4 regions of the Anaerobacillus sp. genome follow, and region 1 is predicted to be linked to each of the others. Evidence: riboswitches for the same ligand, from Rfam matches in the RefSeq annotation. Region 1 holds a riboswitch; each other region holds the start of a gene.

Region 1 (3,660 bases):
ATGAAGATACACGAGTAAAGATGGCTGGAAGAGCAGTCCTATATTCAGTTGCAGAACTAACGGTCGAATGATGAAAATGAAGAAATTAAAATCTAATAAAACTTTTAAAAAAGGAGTGGGGTAATATTATAGCTTAGTTTACTTTAATGGTTCATCTACTGCGCATTTTATTGATAACCCTTTTTGTTATTAATTCCTCAAAGACAAACATGTTAGACTCATACCCATTTTTTAAATTTTTTCTAGTCAAAAGCCCTTTTGTCCTGTACAAGATGTTTGCCCGGTTATAGGTGCATATGATGATGTAAACCTAGATGAAAAGGAGTGCACTATATGTACCCAAGTAATTTTGATAATCAGTTTTACAGCTATCCTCCTCATGGAGACGGAGGATATGAATATCCTCATTATTATGATGAAACTGCCCAAGACGAAAGATTATTTGGCGGTTCTTGGTTCCCATTTTTCGGTGGCCAATTTGGACCTCCAGGGCCTCCACCAGGAGTGCCGGGCCAACCACCTAGACCACCAGGACCTCCGGGACCGCCACCTGGTGTACCAGGCCAACCACCTAGACCTCCGGGACCGCCAGCCCCAGGACCTGGTCAGCAATTTGGACCACCAACGACACCACCACCTGCTTTTGTACCGACACAAACACAACAAATTGGCGTTTTCGCGGTAGATCCAGGAGCGATTAGAGGTTGTTTATATCGATTTACCTATGTATGGTTAACAAACAGACAACAATTTTGGTTCTATCCTACATTTATTGGTAGAAGATCTATCTCAGGCTTCCGTTGGAATGGATGGATGTGGGTATACTTCGGTACTGACTTAAGGAATATTGAGTCATTCCAATGTACGTAAAATAAAAAAACTGGAAGATAGTGGTTGTCCCAAGTATCAATCACCTCACGAAATATATAGAGTTTTCACTAAAAACGACTTCTATATATAAAACGAGTTCGAGGTGCTTTGAAACTTGCGAGACAGCCTCTATTTTTTATTGTGAAAAAAGGCGTAGAGGATGTGAACGGTGACACTCAATGGTATTGGAGAACATGTCGAATTTTTAATGGCAACCATAAATGAGAAATGCATTTTCTAACATTGTTATATTCTTAATGTTATAATAGACAAAAAGTTAAAAAGTGAGGGACGACAATTATGTCAGAAATTGAAAAGTTACCACCAAAAACATGTGAAATAGATAGGTTAGTAACAGGAGCTAGTGATATTGAAAAGATCATTGCAGGTCAGAAAACAGCAGTAAGACGAAATGGCAGATACGCAGATCCAGGCGAAATCATGGTGCTAAACGGAAAGTCATTCAAAGTCGACCATGTATATCGTCAAACGCTAGGCGATCTAACCGATGAAATGGCAAATGATGAAGGGTACGCAACATTAGAAGAGTATAAAATCTCCATCTTATCTTTACATAAAGGAATGCCTTGGCTTCCTACTATGAGAGTTTGGGTTCATGAATTTAGTCCAGTTGAAGAGTAATGACAGATTATGAAGGTTGTCCCATAAGTGACAGTTCACCTCGTGAGGGCAAAATATGTATTGTTTTTAAGTTAAACGCTACATATTTTGCATAAGTGACTGTTACTTAGCTTTGGGTCAGCTTTTTTTATGGTAACAACTAAGAAGTGTGCACTTTGGACAACGACATTTTCGAAAAGGCATATAAAACCCTTCCACGTGACCTTCTCACGTTACCTTCGCGAACGTCGAGGAACAGTAAAAGGCACATAGAAAGCATTTCTCCTGATGGGAAGCTCTCTACGTGCCTTTTTTCACAACTTTTATTTATAGTACTGTAGTTAGTAATTTTGACTTAACGGCACCATGAACAGTTTCTAATTCAGATTCTGAAAGTGGAACTAATGGTAACCGAACGGAACCAACATTTTGGCCGAACATTTCTAGGGCTGCTTTTACAGGAGCAGGATTAGGTGCAATGAACATCGTTTTAATAATTGGTAGTAACTCTCTGTGCAATGATGCCGCTTTTTGCGAATCGCCGTTTTGGAACGCTGTGATCATTTGCTTCATCTCATTTCCGATGATATGTGCAGATACCGAGACAACACCATGACCGCCTATTGCTAGCACTGGTAGCGTAAGACCATCGTCACCGCTATATAAGTAGAAATCATCTGGTGTATTTTGAATGATAGTAGCCATTGCTTCTAAATCACCACTTGCTTCTTTGACAGCGACAATATTCTCAATTTGCGACAACCGAACAATTGTTTCCACTTTGATATTAACGCCACTTCGACCTGGAATATTGTATAGCATAACAGGTAGGTGAGTAGACGCTGCAATTGTTTTAAAATGTAAGTAGAGCCCTTCTTGATTAGGTTTATTGTAATATGGTGCTACGAGCATAATCCCGTCAACACCAGCTTTACTCGCAATTTCTGTTAAATGAATGGACGTTGCTGTACAATTTGTTCCGGTACCAGCAATAACTGTAGCGCGCCCAGAGACAACCTCTACAACGAAAGCAAACAGTTCTGCTTTTTCTTCAATCGATAGGGTAGGAGATTCTCCAGTAGTCCCTGCAACTACAATCCCATCTGTCCCGTTGTCAATTAAATAGTTAACTAATACTCTTGTTGCTTCAAAATCAATTTTTCCTTCTTGGTCAAATGGGGTAACCATTGCCGTTAATAAATGTCCAAAATTCATAAAACACACCTCTATTCAGTAAGTTTTGTAGCCACCAGTCGCGCTAGAATTTTCCAATGTTCGAAGAGTACAGAAGGAGTTTTCAGGTAAGCCTACAGGTGACATAAGTTCTTGAATAGAGCTAAATCACATGATCAACCGCGATGAAAGTAGAAAAAGTAAGCTGAGTTTTTCTACTATTATCACCAAATTATCATTGGCGATAAAACAAAAAGCAACAACGAAGGGAATCGTTGTTGCTAGGATAATAAACATTCACGGTTATTCCAGCGTAAGATAGCCCTCCATATAGTTAAAAAACTATACGACAGTCCTGCGTTTATTCAATCACAGACCCAGTAACTAGTTTCATGAGTACTAATTACTTCGGCAAATCCCCCTTTCCAAACTTTCAACGGAGCTCATTCTCCTCAAAATTTGTACTAATGGTCAATGCGCCTCTATCACTTCAATAAATTGAAGTTAAGAAATATGAACTTTGATCAAAGATACCAAATTCCCACCAGAATTGCAACCTAATCGCCAAAATTCGAAGTAGAATGTCGTAATTTATTTTGCTAAAACGCTCCTAAAATTTTATAAAGACTTAAGCTGATAGGACTAGACTTGGGTTTACGAGCAACGATTCTTTCAAACTTGTCGAAGTTTGCCAAATTGTGCATTTTTTTATTTTTATTTTGAAGGAGTTATAATAAAAGGTGTCGAACTTTGACATATAGAAATAATCAGAAAAAAACGCAAAAAGGGGAAAAATTAGCATGCGTTTAATTACGATAGATCGCTGCCAGCCAGGTTTAAAGCTAGGAAAGACCATCTTTAATTGTAAAGGAAAAGTATTGTTAGCTGAAGGAACCGAACTAACGAGTAGCCTTATAACAGGACTAAAAAAGTATAATATTTTTACAATTCACATTGAGGATGAAGCATCCGAAGGTATTGATATCGTCGAATCAA
Region 2 (3,660 bases), on a different contig from region 1:
CCAGTGAGACGAAAAAATTACTTGATCGATTGTATCCTTTAAGGAAGTGTTCTACATTACCAGACCGTGTCTGCCTTTACTATCATATAAATCAATGTTTAGGACCATGTATACAAGAGGTTAGTGAAGAAACAAACCGTCAAATGGTTGAGGAAATCACTCGCTTTTTAAATGGCGGTCATAAGGAGATAAAGAAGGACCTCATGTTAAAAATGGAAAGGGCTGCCGAAGCATTAGAGTTTGAAAGAGCAAAAGAGTACCGTGATCAAATTCAACACATTGAGGCTGTAATGGAAAAACAAAAAATGACAATTGCCGATGATGTTGATCGTGATGTGTTTGGTTTTGCCTTTAATAAAGGCTGGATGTGTGTTCAAGTATTCTTTGTTCGACAAGGAAGGTTAATTGAACGTGATGTTTCGCTCTTCCCAGTTTATCAAGAAGCTGATGAAGAATTTCTAACATTTTTAGGTCAATTCTATAGTCAAAAAGAGCACTTAAAACCGAAAGAAATCTTTCTTCCAAGCTCGATAGATAAAGACCTTGCTAGTGAATTTATACAAGTACGCACAGTTCATCCCCAAAAAGGCTCAAAAAAAGAGTTAGTTGAGCTTGCTAATAAAAATGCTGAAGCGGCCTTAAAAGATAAATTTTTATTAATAGAACGGGATGAAGCAAAAACAGTTAGAGCTATTGAAAACCTAGGTATTGCCTTGAATATTAGGACACCTCATGTGATTGAAGCGTTCGATAACTCAAACATTCAAGGGGTTGATCCCGTTTCTGCGATGGTTTCATTTGTCGATGGAAAACCAAATCGAAAAGGTTACCGTAAATATAAAGTAAAAACTGTCCAAGGTCCTGATGACTATGAATCAATGCGAGAAGTTGTTAGAAGGCGTTATTTAAGGCTATTAAAAGAAAAGCAACCATTACCTGATTTGATTGTCATTGATGGTGGAAAGGGACAAATTTCAGCTGCTCAAAGTGTCCTAGAGGATGAACTAGGTTTATCAATCCCAGTCTGTGGCTTGGCAAAAGACGATAAACACCGTACATCGCAATTAATGATGGGCGAACCACCAGAAGTCGTTCCTTTAAAAAGGGATAGTCAAGAATTTTACATGCTTCAAAGAATTCAAGATGAGGTCCATCGTTTTGCCATTACCTTTCATCGCCAAATTCGTAGTAAAAGTTTATTTGCATCTGTTCTTGATGAAATTGAAGGAGTAGGTGAAAAGCGAAAGCGTGTCTTATTGAAGCACTTTGGCTCTGTTAAGAAAATGAAAGAAGCAGATTTAGAAGAGTTCAGATCGATCGGGATCCCTGAGAAAATAGCAAAAGCGCTGCTAGAGAAATTGCAAGAAAGTTAAGCTGTGTCCTTTGAGACATTAGATGAAATTCTAAGGTTTGCGTTAACGCTGAAAAGTTGTTGTCATCCTAAACTTTTTCTGGTAAACTCTAACTTAATTAAATATCCAATACTTCAAAAAGTTGAAGTGGTGGTAGAGGAGCAAAAACCAATAGTATGTTATCGGAGGACGATGAGGTCCAGTGAAGATAGCAAAAAGGGGAATTTGCCGAAGTTTAAAAAGTAACTCACTACTTTTTATGCTGGACCTGCATTTAAGAAATGTAGAGCTGTCACACAATCCCTCCTAAGATTGTGTGGAGAACTATCTCACGCGTACAGGAACATTTATTTAGTTTCTATTTGTTTTGACATTAGTTAAAGCATCAGTGAGGGTTTTCCTTGCTGATGCTTTTTTATTTTTTAGGAAAATTATAAAGTATTTCAGCAGTGGAAATGTTTATTTTAGTGATTGTCTAAGCTCTTAGCTTTTCTATGAGAAACGGCTGGGATAGAATTTAGGAAAATGAAAGGATGTTACTCACATGGGTTTAGTCGTACAAAAATTTGGTGGAACGTCAGTTGGAAATGTAGATCGAATTAAGCATGTAGCTAACAGAGTAATTGAAACTGTTAAAGGCGGTGACCAAGTAGTCGTTGTTGTGTCAGCGATGGGAAAGTCAACAGATGATTTAGTCTCATTAGCGAAGGACATTACTGAAAATCCGAGTAAGCGAGAAATGGATATGCTTCTTAGTACCGGAGAACAAGTAACGATCTCCCTTTTAACGATGGCATTACAGGCGAAGGGCTACAAAGCAATTTCATTAGCAGGTTGGCAAGCTGGCATCCAAACAGAGGCTTGTCATAGTAATGCTCGTATCCGTAAATTTGAAAAAGAAATGATTAGTAATCACTTGGCAGAAGGAAAAATTGTTATCGTTGCTGGATTTCAAGGTGTTACTGAAAATGGCGAGATTACGACGTTAGGACGAGGTGGCTCGGATACAACAGCAGTTGCTCTTGCTGCGGGACTAAATGCTAATCGCTGTGACATATTTACAGATGTGACGGGGGTGTTTACAACAGATCCTAGAGTCGTGAAAACAGCACGAAAATTAAGCTCGATCTCCTATGATGAAATGCTAGAATTGGCAAACCTAGGTGCAGGAGTGTTACATCCTCGTGCTGTAGAATTCGCAAAAAATTACCATGTGAAATTAACGGTTCGTTCAAGCATGGTAGAAGAAGAAGGAACGATGATTGAGGAGGAAGTATCAATGGAAGAAAATTTAGTTGTTAGAGGTTTAGCATTCGAAAGTAATGTGACAAAAATATCGGTTTGTGGCATGCCAAATGATATTTGTGGACTCTCAAATCTATTTACGACATTAGCAACAAATAACATTAATGTTGACATTATTATTCAAAATGTTATTGATAGTGAGAATACAAACATTTCCTTTTCAATTCTTTCTGAAAAGTTAACAGAAACATTGGAAGTTCTCGAACAAAATCGTCAAAACCTTCAATTCCAAGAAATCCTTCACGACACAGGATTAGCAAAAGTATCTATCGTTGGTTCAGGAATGATTTCCAATCCAGGAGTTGCAGGACAAATGTTTAAGGCACTTTCTAATCAAGGGATTTTAGTGAAAATGGTAAGTACATCAGAAATTAAAGTGTCGACAGTAATTGATCAAAGTGAAATGGTGAAAGCTGTTGAGACACTCCATGAAGAATTTGAATTAGATAAAATTAATGTACCTGTTTAAATTAAAAAAATCAGTTAGTCTCTAGTAACCAAAAGAAAGGGCTGTCCCAAAGAGAAGTATCAGTCACCAAGGCTACTATAAATAGATAATGTACAAAACGTACACTTCTATATGACTTCGAGATGCAATACCTATCGGACAGCCTCTTTCCTTTATACCGTTCTATCATGAATATCCCATTTTACATGGAAGATAACTTTTTTAGGTGTTCCACTTCTAAGTTCTTCATTCGTCTCAGCTATAAAGCCTTTAATAACTTGGATTTGTTCTGCTAAAAATCCAGCTTCTAGTGGGCATATCGCCGTTTTTTTATCGATAAATAAATGAGAAGTGAGTTCAAAAATAAGTTCAGATTTTTTTTCCTTTACTAATGTAAGATCACCCCACCCAGCTCGACTAAAAAAAGAAATAATCTCATCGATAGAACTGACAGGGTATTTCCTTGCTAATGATTTACCGGCCCAATATAAAATAATGTTATGTTCTTTCCCTAAAAGATCAGGCAAAACATCTTTTCTTAAAAGATCATAGCCA
Region 3 (3,660 bases), on a different contig from region 1:
TTAGGGATCGGTACAACCTTCGATATCGGTGTTAGAAAACTTTCGATTTTAGATAAGGAACTACAAATTTATTTTCTAAATGGCCTTTGTGATAGTGCGTTTATTATCGAAGTGCTAAAAGAATTAATGTTTTTGGATGCGACGGAAAAGAAACAAGTTAGAATAAAGGAACAAATTGAAAACCGCTTAACGCATGTACAAGTTGAACGTGTCAAGCTATTGAATGAAGCGGTTGATCAATTACTTGCAGGTCTTATCGTTATTTTAATTGAAGATGAGACAGAAGCAATACTAGTTGATGTAAGAAGTTATCCTGGAAGAGGACCTGACGAACCTGATACAGAGAGAGTTGTTAGAGGTGCTAGAGATGGCTTTACGGAAAACTTAATCGTAAACACAGCCCTAACAAGAAGAAGAATTAGAGATGAACGCTTAAGGCACGAAATTGTTCAAGTAGGTGTTCGATCAAAAACGGATATATGTATTGCCTACATAAAAGATATTGCCGATCCTGAGTACATTGAGACTGTGAAAAAAGAGCTTGAAGGAATAAATATTGACGGAATTTCAATGGCTGATAAAGTAGTAGAAGAATATATTGTTAAACAAGGCTTAAATCCGTTTCCGCTTGTCCGTTACACAGAACGCCCTGACGTAACAGCAACCCACTTACTAGAGGGACATGTCGTTGTATACGTAGATACATCTCCAAGTGTTATTATTTTACCAACGACTTTTTTTCATCATGTCCAACATGCAGAAGAATTTAGGCAAGCGCCTTTAGTAGGGACATTTTTAAGATGGGTCCGTTTTTCGGGGATGATCTTCGCCTTATTCATTTTACCATTATGGCTTTTAATGGTCATGCAACCTAATTTGTTGCCAGAGGTACTTGAATTTATAGGTCCAAACGAAACGACCAATGTCCCGGTATTTGCTCAAATCGTTATTGCCGAAGTAGGTATTGAATTGCTTAGGATGGCAGCTATTCATACGCCTTCACCATTAGCTACAGCGCTTGGGTTAGTCGCGGCATTACTGATTGGAGAAATAGCGATAAATGTTGGTTTATTTATCCCTGAGGTTATTTTGTATGTCGCCTTAGGAGCTATCGGAACTTTTGCTACACCTAGTTATGAATTAGGAATTGCTTTAAAACTTTCACGTTTAGCCCTATTGTTTGCAGTATTTATTTTTAAGGTACCAGGTTTCATGATTGGTGTTACGCTATTAATTTTATTCATGGTTAGTATCAGACCGATGAATACACCCTATCTATGGCCGTTTTTACCTTTTTATCCAAAAGCATTTTTGGACATACTGTTTAGGTTATCAGTACCAATTAAAAAGAAGCGACCTAAAATAGTAAATCCACAAAACACTACAAAGCAATCCGCAAATTAACATATTGCGATAAAAAGATTTTTGTGATAAAGTTTTACGTAATCATTTTCCCTCACTCAAATGGTTTGGGAGTTAGACTAAATATAAAATCCTCATTTTAAATGAGGTAGAGGCGCAAAAAGAATGAGTAAACTGTGGAGCTAGGGAAGCGTTGAAGCAGCTTGAAAGGTCGATTTGCCGAAGTGAAGAAATAGATTTCCCTTTCATTCTTTGCTGGGTCGTTATTGAACAAATAACGGACTGTCACTGCAATTTGCAGTGGAGGACTATCTTTATATATGAGGTTACGAAAGCTTTTATGGCGGATAATGTAACTTGCATTACCGCCTTTTTGTTTAGAAATTATTATTTTGAATATTGAATTTTATATACAGTAAACAGGTATTGTCTATGTATACTTTTGAATTCAACATTCACATTACGGGAGGAGCAAAGTGAATGTACACACATGGGACGAGTAGAATTAATGATTTAGGACATTTAGAAATTGGAGGTGTTGACTCCGTTGATCTGAGTGAACGATATTCAACACCTCTATATGTTTATGATGTGGCGTTAATCAGGGAACGCGCTAGCGACTTTGTTCAAGCTTTTAAGAAGCGCGGCATCAAAGCTCAAGTGGCATATGCAAGTAAAGCATTTAGTTGTGTGGCGATGGCTCAATTAGCTAAAGAACTAGATTTAAGTTTAGATGTTGTATCTGGTGGCGAACTCCATACAGCGCTAGTTGCGGGTTTTCCAGCAGAGAAAATTCATTTTCATGGAAACAATAAAAGTGCTTTAGAAATCGATTTGGCAGTAGAGGCAGGGATTGGCTGTTTTGTTGTCGACAATTTTTTTGAAATAGCTCTACTAAAAGAAGCAGCTCAAAAACATCAGAAAAAAATTACGGTACTTTTACGAATTACACCAGGAGTAGAAGCGCATACTCATGAATATATTTCAACAGGTCAGGAAGATTCTAAATTTGGCTTCGATTTAATTAGTGGTCAAGCTGAAGAAGCGATCATCAAAGTTAGAGACGATGAAGCATTTGAAATGTTAGGCTTCCATTGTCACATCGGTTCACAAATTTTTGAAACTACTGGTTTTATTATGGCTGTTGAAAAAGTGTTCTCATATTTGGCAGAGTGGAAGTCGAAGCTAGACTATGTACCACAAGTATTAAACCTTGGTGGTGGTTTCGGAATACGTTATATCGAGGGTGATACACCCCTCCCAGTTTCCCATTACATTGATGCAACGATTGATGCAGTTGAAGTTCAATCGGCAAAGCTTGGTATCGATATACCTGAAATTTGGATTGAACCAGGGAGATCTCTTGTAGGTGATGCAGGAACAACACTATATACAGTAGGCTCTGAAAAAGAAATTCCTGAAGTTCGTCACTATCTTTCTGTAGATGGTGGTATGACCGATAATTTACGTCCAGCTCTTTATCAAGCGAAATACGAAGCAATGCTTGCTAATCGAAGCAATGATACCAAGCAAGAGACCTATTCTATTGCTGGAAAGTGCTGTGAGAGTGGTGATATGCTAATTTGGGATATCGCTTTACCATTTGCAAAAAATGGTGATATTTTAGCGGTATCTTGTACCGGAGCATATGGCTATTCTATGGCAAATAACTATAATCGCATTCCCCGACCAGCCGTGGTATTTGTAGAGAACGGTCAATCGACGTTAGTCGTAAAACGAGAAACATATAAAGATATTGTTCAGTTAGATTTACAATTGAATGGGGACAGTATTGAAGAATAAGTTTGAAGTGTATTAGCAATAGCTAATGCACTTTTTTGTATGAAAACTAATTTTTGAGTATTAACTATATGCTCTGGATTTCCTTAAACGAGCATCTAAAATTCGTTAGAGTTTTACAGCGAAGAGAAAGGAGAGCCAGCGACTATTTTACATCGTTTGTATTTTGTTTATAAAATGTAGTAAAATGGTTTGAACATGAATGTTACTTCTTTATTGAAAAGAGTAACAGAGTATTTAATTTTGAGGAGGATACATACGTGAAAAAAGGTAGTATTGCTTTTGAAAATGGTGAAAAAATTGTGATAGAGTTCTTCCCTGAGGAAGCTCCAGGAACAGTAGAGAACTTTGAAAAGTTAGCAAACGAAGGTTTTTACAATGGCTTAACTTTTCACCGTGTAATTCCAGGGTTTGTAGCTCAAGGTGGTTGCCCAGTTGGAAATGGAACAGGTGGACCTGGGTATACAATTAAGTGTGAAACTGACGGAAATCCACATA
Region 4 (3,660 bases), on a different contig from region 1:
ACAAATATTATTTTAACAAGAGATCAAGAGTTCCAAGCGGAAGGTTGCCAAGTCATTCATTCCCTAGAGGAAGCACTACAATATAGTCAACAAGAAGATCTGTTTATTATCGGTGGTGCCCAAATTTATGAACAATTTCTCCCACATGCAAGCCGAGTCTATCTTACATTTATTGATCAAAGCTTTACCGGTGATACGTTCTTTCGAGAGCTAAATGATCAGTGGCTTCTTGTCTCGAGCGAAAAACACGATCCTGATGAAAAGAATAAATATCGTTATGAGTTTCGAGTTTATGATAAAAAATAATATCGAGATATGTCATCTCCAATTTAAATTTCATTATTTTAGTTAAGAACCAGTCCTCCTTTGCATACATATGAAGTATGTGAAGGGGGATTTTTATATGTTAAAGCGAAGAAAATACAGACCACAAAAAGGTCCGCTTCCATTTCGATATGTACTATTAATTTCATTTCTAATTTTTTGTATAATGACCGCACAAGGATTTGTCATTGTCGAGAAAGGGATCCGACCAACGTTAATTTCAATTGCAAACACTGAAACGCAGCGAATTGCGACTCTTGCAATAAATGAGGCTGTAAGTAAAAAAATCCTTGAAAACTCTGATATGAATAATTTGATTGATCTCCAAAAGGACAATAATGGGAGGATCATATCCGCTAACTTTAATCCTTTAATCTTGGGTCGAGTATTACAAGAAACTACCTTGAACGTACAAAAATATTTGAATAAGGTTGCAAAAGGGGAAGTCGGAGATTTAGCCATTCCTGACGGGATAGAAGTTGATCAAGACTCCTATCATCAACACGGAATTATACATATGATTCCACTAGGCCAAGCAACACAAAATTCGTTACTTGCTCATCTAGGTCCAAAGGTACCTGTAAGATTAACGGCTATTGGTGACGTAAAATCACAGATTAAACAAGAGGCAAGTTCTGTTGGTATTAACAATGCGTGGATTAGCTTGTCGATTGAAATAACGGTAGACGTAAAGATTGTCATACCATTTGCTACAGAAACGAAAGAAGTGCAAACGTTAATTCCAGTTGGAATGATCTATATTCAAGGAGATGTACCACAATTTTTTCACGCCGGTGGCGAAGGTAGTGGAAGCATGCCAATGCCAGCAATTATTAATCAACAAGACTTAAACGATGCGATAAACAATAATTAACAGTTGCAAAACTTGTCGTACGATTGTTATAATAACTAAGTTAAAACCAACTAAATATAAGTAATACCTCATCTATAGGTGAGGTAGAGGCGCAAAACTTAAGAGTAAGTAGCTAGAGAATGACAACTGTGAAGGCTACCTGAAAGGAATTTTTGCCGAAGTGACTATTATCGTCGAAATAATTGTTGCTGGGTCTACACTTAATAAGTGTAGAACTGTCACAATCTTTTTCCCAAAATTGATTGTGGAGGACTACTAAACTTTTGTGAGGGATTATTGTTTACGTATAAAGGTAGCAATAGGTTTCTCTATTGCTGCCTTTTTGTGTTGAAAGCATCGGCTAAGTTCTATCGTTCCCCTCTTATACAAGCAGTGGATGACGGCGATGTGAAAGAAGTTAGCCATATTTTCATTCAGGATTGAGAACAGAAAATCGTGAATGAGCAGCAAAAGAAGTCTTCTAACATCGACATTCTTGAATGGGATTCAAGGTTGCTTTATGTTTTTTCTAGGGCTAGAAAACTAGCTACTACAATATTGATTTATGGAGGAAGAAAGATGGTAGAAACAATTTATAGTTTAATTCCACCGGTTTTAGCTTTGTTGATGGTTATAGTAACACGGAGAGTGTTACTATCACTCGGAGCCGGGATTGTTGTGGGCGCATTAATGCTTAATTTTAATAGTGGCGAGAATTTTATTAGTTTAACAGACAATGTTTTGATCAACAGTGTAAAACAAATTGCTGCGATCGTATTTGCGATTTTTATTGATGAAGGGGCGATTAATTCTTGGGAATTATACATCATCTTCTTCTTATTACTGCTTGGAATGATTGCTGCTTTAATTGCCGTAACAGGCGGAAGTCGTGCCTTTGGTGAGTGGGCAATGAGCCGTGTTAAAACAAGAGTTGGCGCGCAACTTGTTACAGTTCTACTTGGGATTATTATTTTTATTGATGACTATTTCAATAGTTTAACAGTTGGTAATGTCGGTCGCCCGTTGACAGATCGCCACCGTGTTTCGAGAGCGAAATTGGCGTATTTAGTGGACTCAACAGCAGCTCCAATGTGTGTCATTGCACCGGTCTCGAGCTGGGGTGCTTACATTATTACGATTATTGGGGGAATTTTAGTAACACACAGTGTTACGCAGTGGGAAGCGTTACAAGCATTCGTACTCATTGCTCCAATGAACTTTTATGCAATCTTTGCGATTTTAATGGTTGTAGCAGTTGTCTACTTTAAGCTTGATTTAGGCCAAATGCGTGTTCATGAACAACGCGCGATTGAAACAGGAGAAGTTGTCGACAAGAAGAAAGGACCAGTTCCAGGGGATCAAGGTGATGTTTCTACTGTCGTTGGAAAAGTTGGCGATTTAATTTGGCCAATCGTTACATTAATCGTGGCAACAGTGTTCTTTATGATTACAACAGGTATTCAAGGTACCGATGGTGATGCAACCATTTTAGCGATTTTTGAAAATACACATGTCGCTGCTGCTCTACTTTACGGTGGCTTAGTAAGTTTAGCTGTAACCTTAGTACTGAGCTTCTCAAGAAAGCTTGGATTAAATGATATAGGTTTAGGATTATGGGCTGGTATTAAATCCATGCTCCCTGCCATTTACATTCTTATTTTTGCTTGGACAATTATTACGATCATTAATGACCTGGGTACAGGTATTTATTTAGCAGAGGAAGTTGTTAAAAAGCTGAACATGAGCGTAGCCTATTTACCAGTTATCTTATTTATTATTGCTGGTTTTATGGCATTTTCAACAGGAACAAGCTGGGGAACATTTGGAATTATATTACCGATTGCTGGTGACATTGCAGCAGCAACTGATATTTCATTAATGCTACCAATTTTAGCAGCTGTTTTAGCAGGTTCAATCTTTGGTGATCACTGTTCACCAATTTCAGATACGACGATCCTATCGTCAACAGGGGCCGGAAGCCATCATATTGACCATGTGATGACACAGTTACCATATGCATTAATGATTGCTGGGGTTTCCATTGTTGGTTATCTTGTTCTTGGTTTAACAGGAAGTGCAATCATCGGTTTCTTAGCTGCAGCTGCAGCATTTGTTGGAGTGGTTTTCGTCCTGAAAAAAATAGTTCCTGCATTAAAAGGAGCATAAATCTAGAGACCGAAGTCCTTTAGAGGAAAGGAATTACTTCCTACGTGCAATTCCACAACAAAAATCGCATCGATTTCTAAACAGAAATTGATGCGATTTTTTTGTTGTGGGAAAATGGCTATTCTATAATTTTCCAGAACATTATTGGTAGCATTATTTCTTTTCTGCTATAGCGATTTTATGCGATAAAGCACGAAAGTGCAGCTGTATTTTTTAAAAAAATATATAATATTTTGAAAAAATAATCTTTGACAAAACGTATAGATAGTACTAAAATGAAAATTGAATAGTCTGAATATTAATACTAATATAATGTT

What was found. Region 1 has a riboswitch for lysine ahead of dapA (4-hydroxy-tetrahydrodipicolinate synthase). Riboswitches for the same ligand answer to the same signal wherever they lie in the genome.
Region 2: linked by a shared signal. The riboswitch ahead of ACK4M9_RS12475 (aspartate kinase) and the one ahead of dapA (4-hydroxy-tetrahydrodipicolinate synthase) in region 1 are both predicted to bind lysine.
Region 3: linked by a shared signal. The riboswitch ahead of lysA (diaminopimelate decarboxylase) and the one ahead of dapA (4-hydroxy-tetrahydrodipicolinate synthase) in region 1 are both predicted to bind lysine.
Region 4: linked by a shared signal. The riboswitch ahead of ACK4M9_RS13730 (Na+/H+ antiporter NhaC family protein) and the one ahead of dapA (4-hydroxy-tetrahydrodipicolinate synthase) in region 1 are both predicted to bind lysine.

What each region holds. Positions count from the first base shown of each region.
Region 1 is NZ_JBKBWN010000002.1:281,247-284,906, forward strand. Features, by position in the region: gene ACK4M9_RS03470 (PhzF family phenazine biosynthesis protein) at 1-71, shown strand, start outside; gene ACK4M9_RS03475 (hypothetical protein) at 334-870, shown strand; gene ACK4M9_RS03480 (ASCH domain-containing protein) at 1,171-1,512, shown strand; gene dapA (4-hydroxy-tetrahydrodipicolinate synthase) at 1,819-2,706, opposite strand; lysine riboswitch at 2,976-3,157, opposite strand; gene ACK4M9_RS03490 (HD-GYP domain-containing protein) at 3,465-3,660, shown strand, end outside.
Region 2 is NZ_JBKBWN010000008.1:16,189-19,848, forward strand. Features, by position in the region: gene uvrC (excinuclease ABC subunit UvrC) at 1-1,373, shown strand, start outside; lysine riboswitch at 1,499-1,687, shown strand; gene ACK4M9_RS12475 (aspartate kinase) at 1,897-3,126, shown strand; gene ACK4M9_RS12480 (YslB family protein) at 3,279-3,660, opposite strand, start outside.
Region 3 is NZ_JBKBWN010000022.1:34,751-38,410, forward strand. Features, by position in the region: gene ACK4M9_RS20300 (spore germination protein) at 1-1,404, shown strand, start outside; lysine riboswitch at 1,504-1,681, shown strand; gene lysA (diaminopimelate decarboxylase) at 1,843-3,165, shown strand; gene ACK4M9_RS20310 (peptidylprolyl isomerase) at 3,423-3,660, shown strand, end outside.
Region 4 is NZ_JBKBWN010000009.1:34,837-38,496, reverse strand. Features, by position in the region: gene folA (type 3 dihydrofolate reductase) at 1-306, shown strand, start outside; gene yunB (sporulation protein YunB) at 404-1,198, shown strand; lysine riboswitch at 1,275-1,461, shown strand; gene ACK4M9_RS13730 (Na+/H+ antiporter NhaC family protein) at 1,757-3,343, shown strand.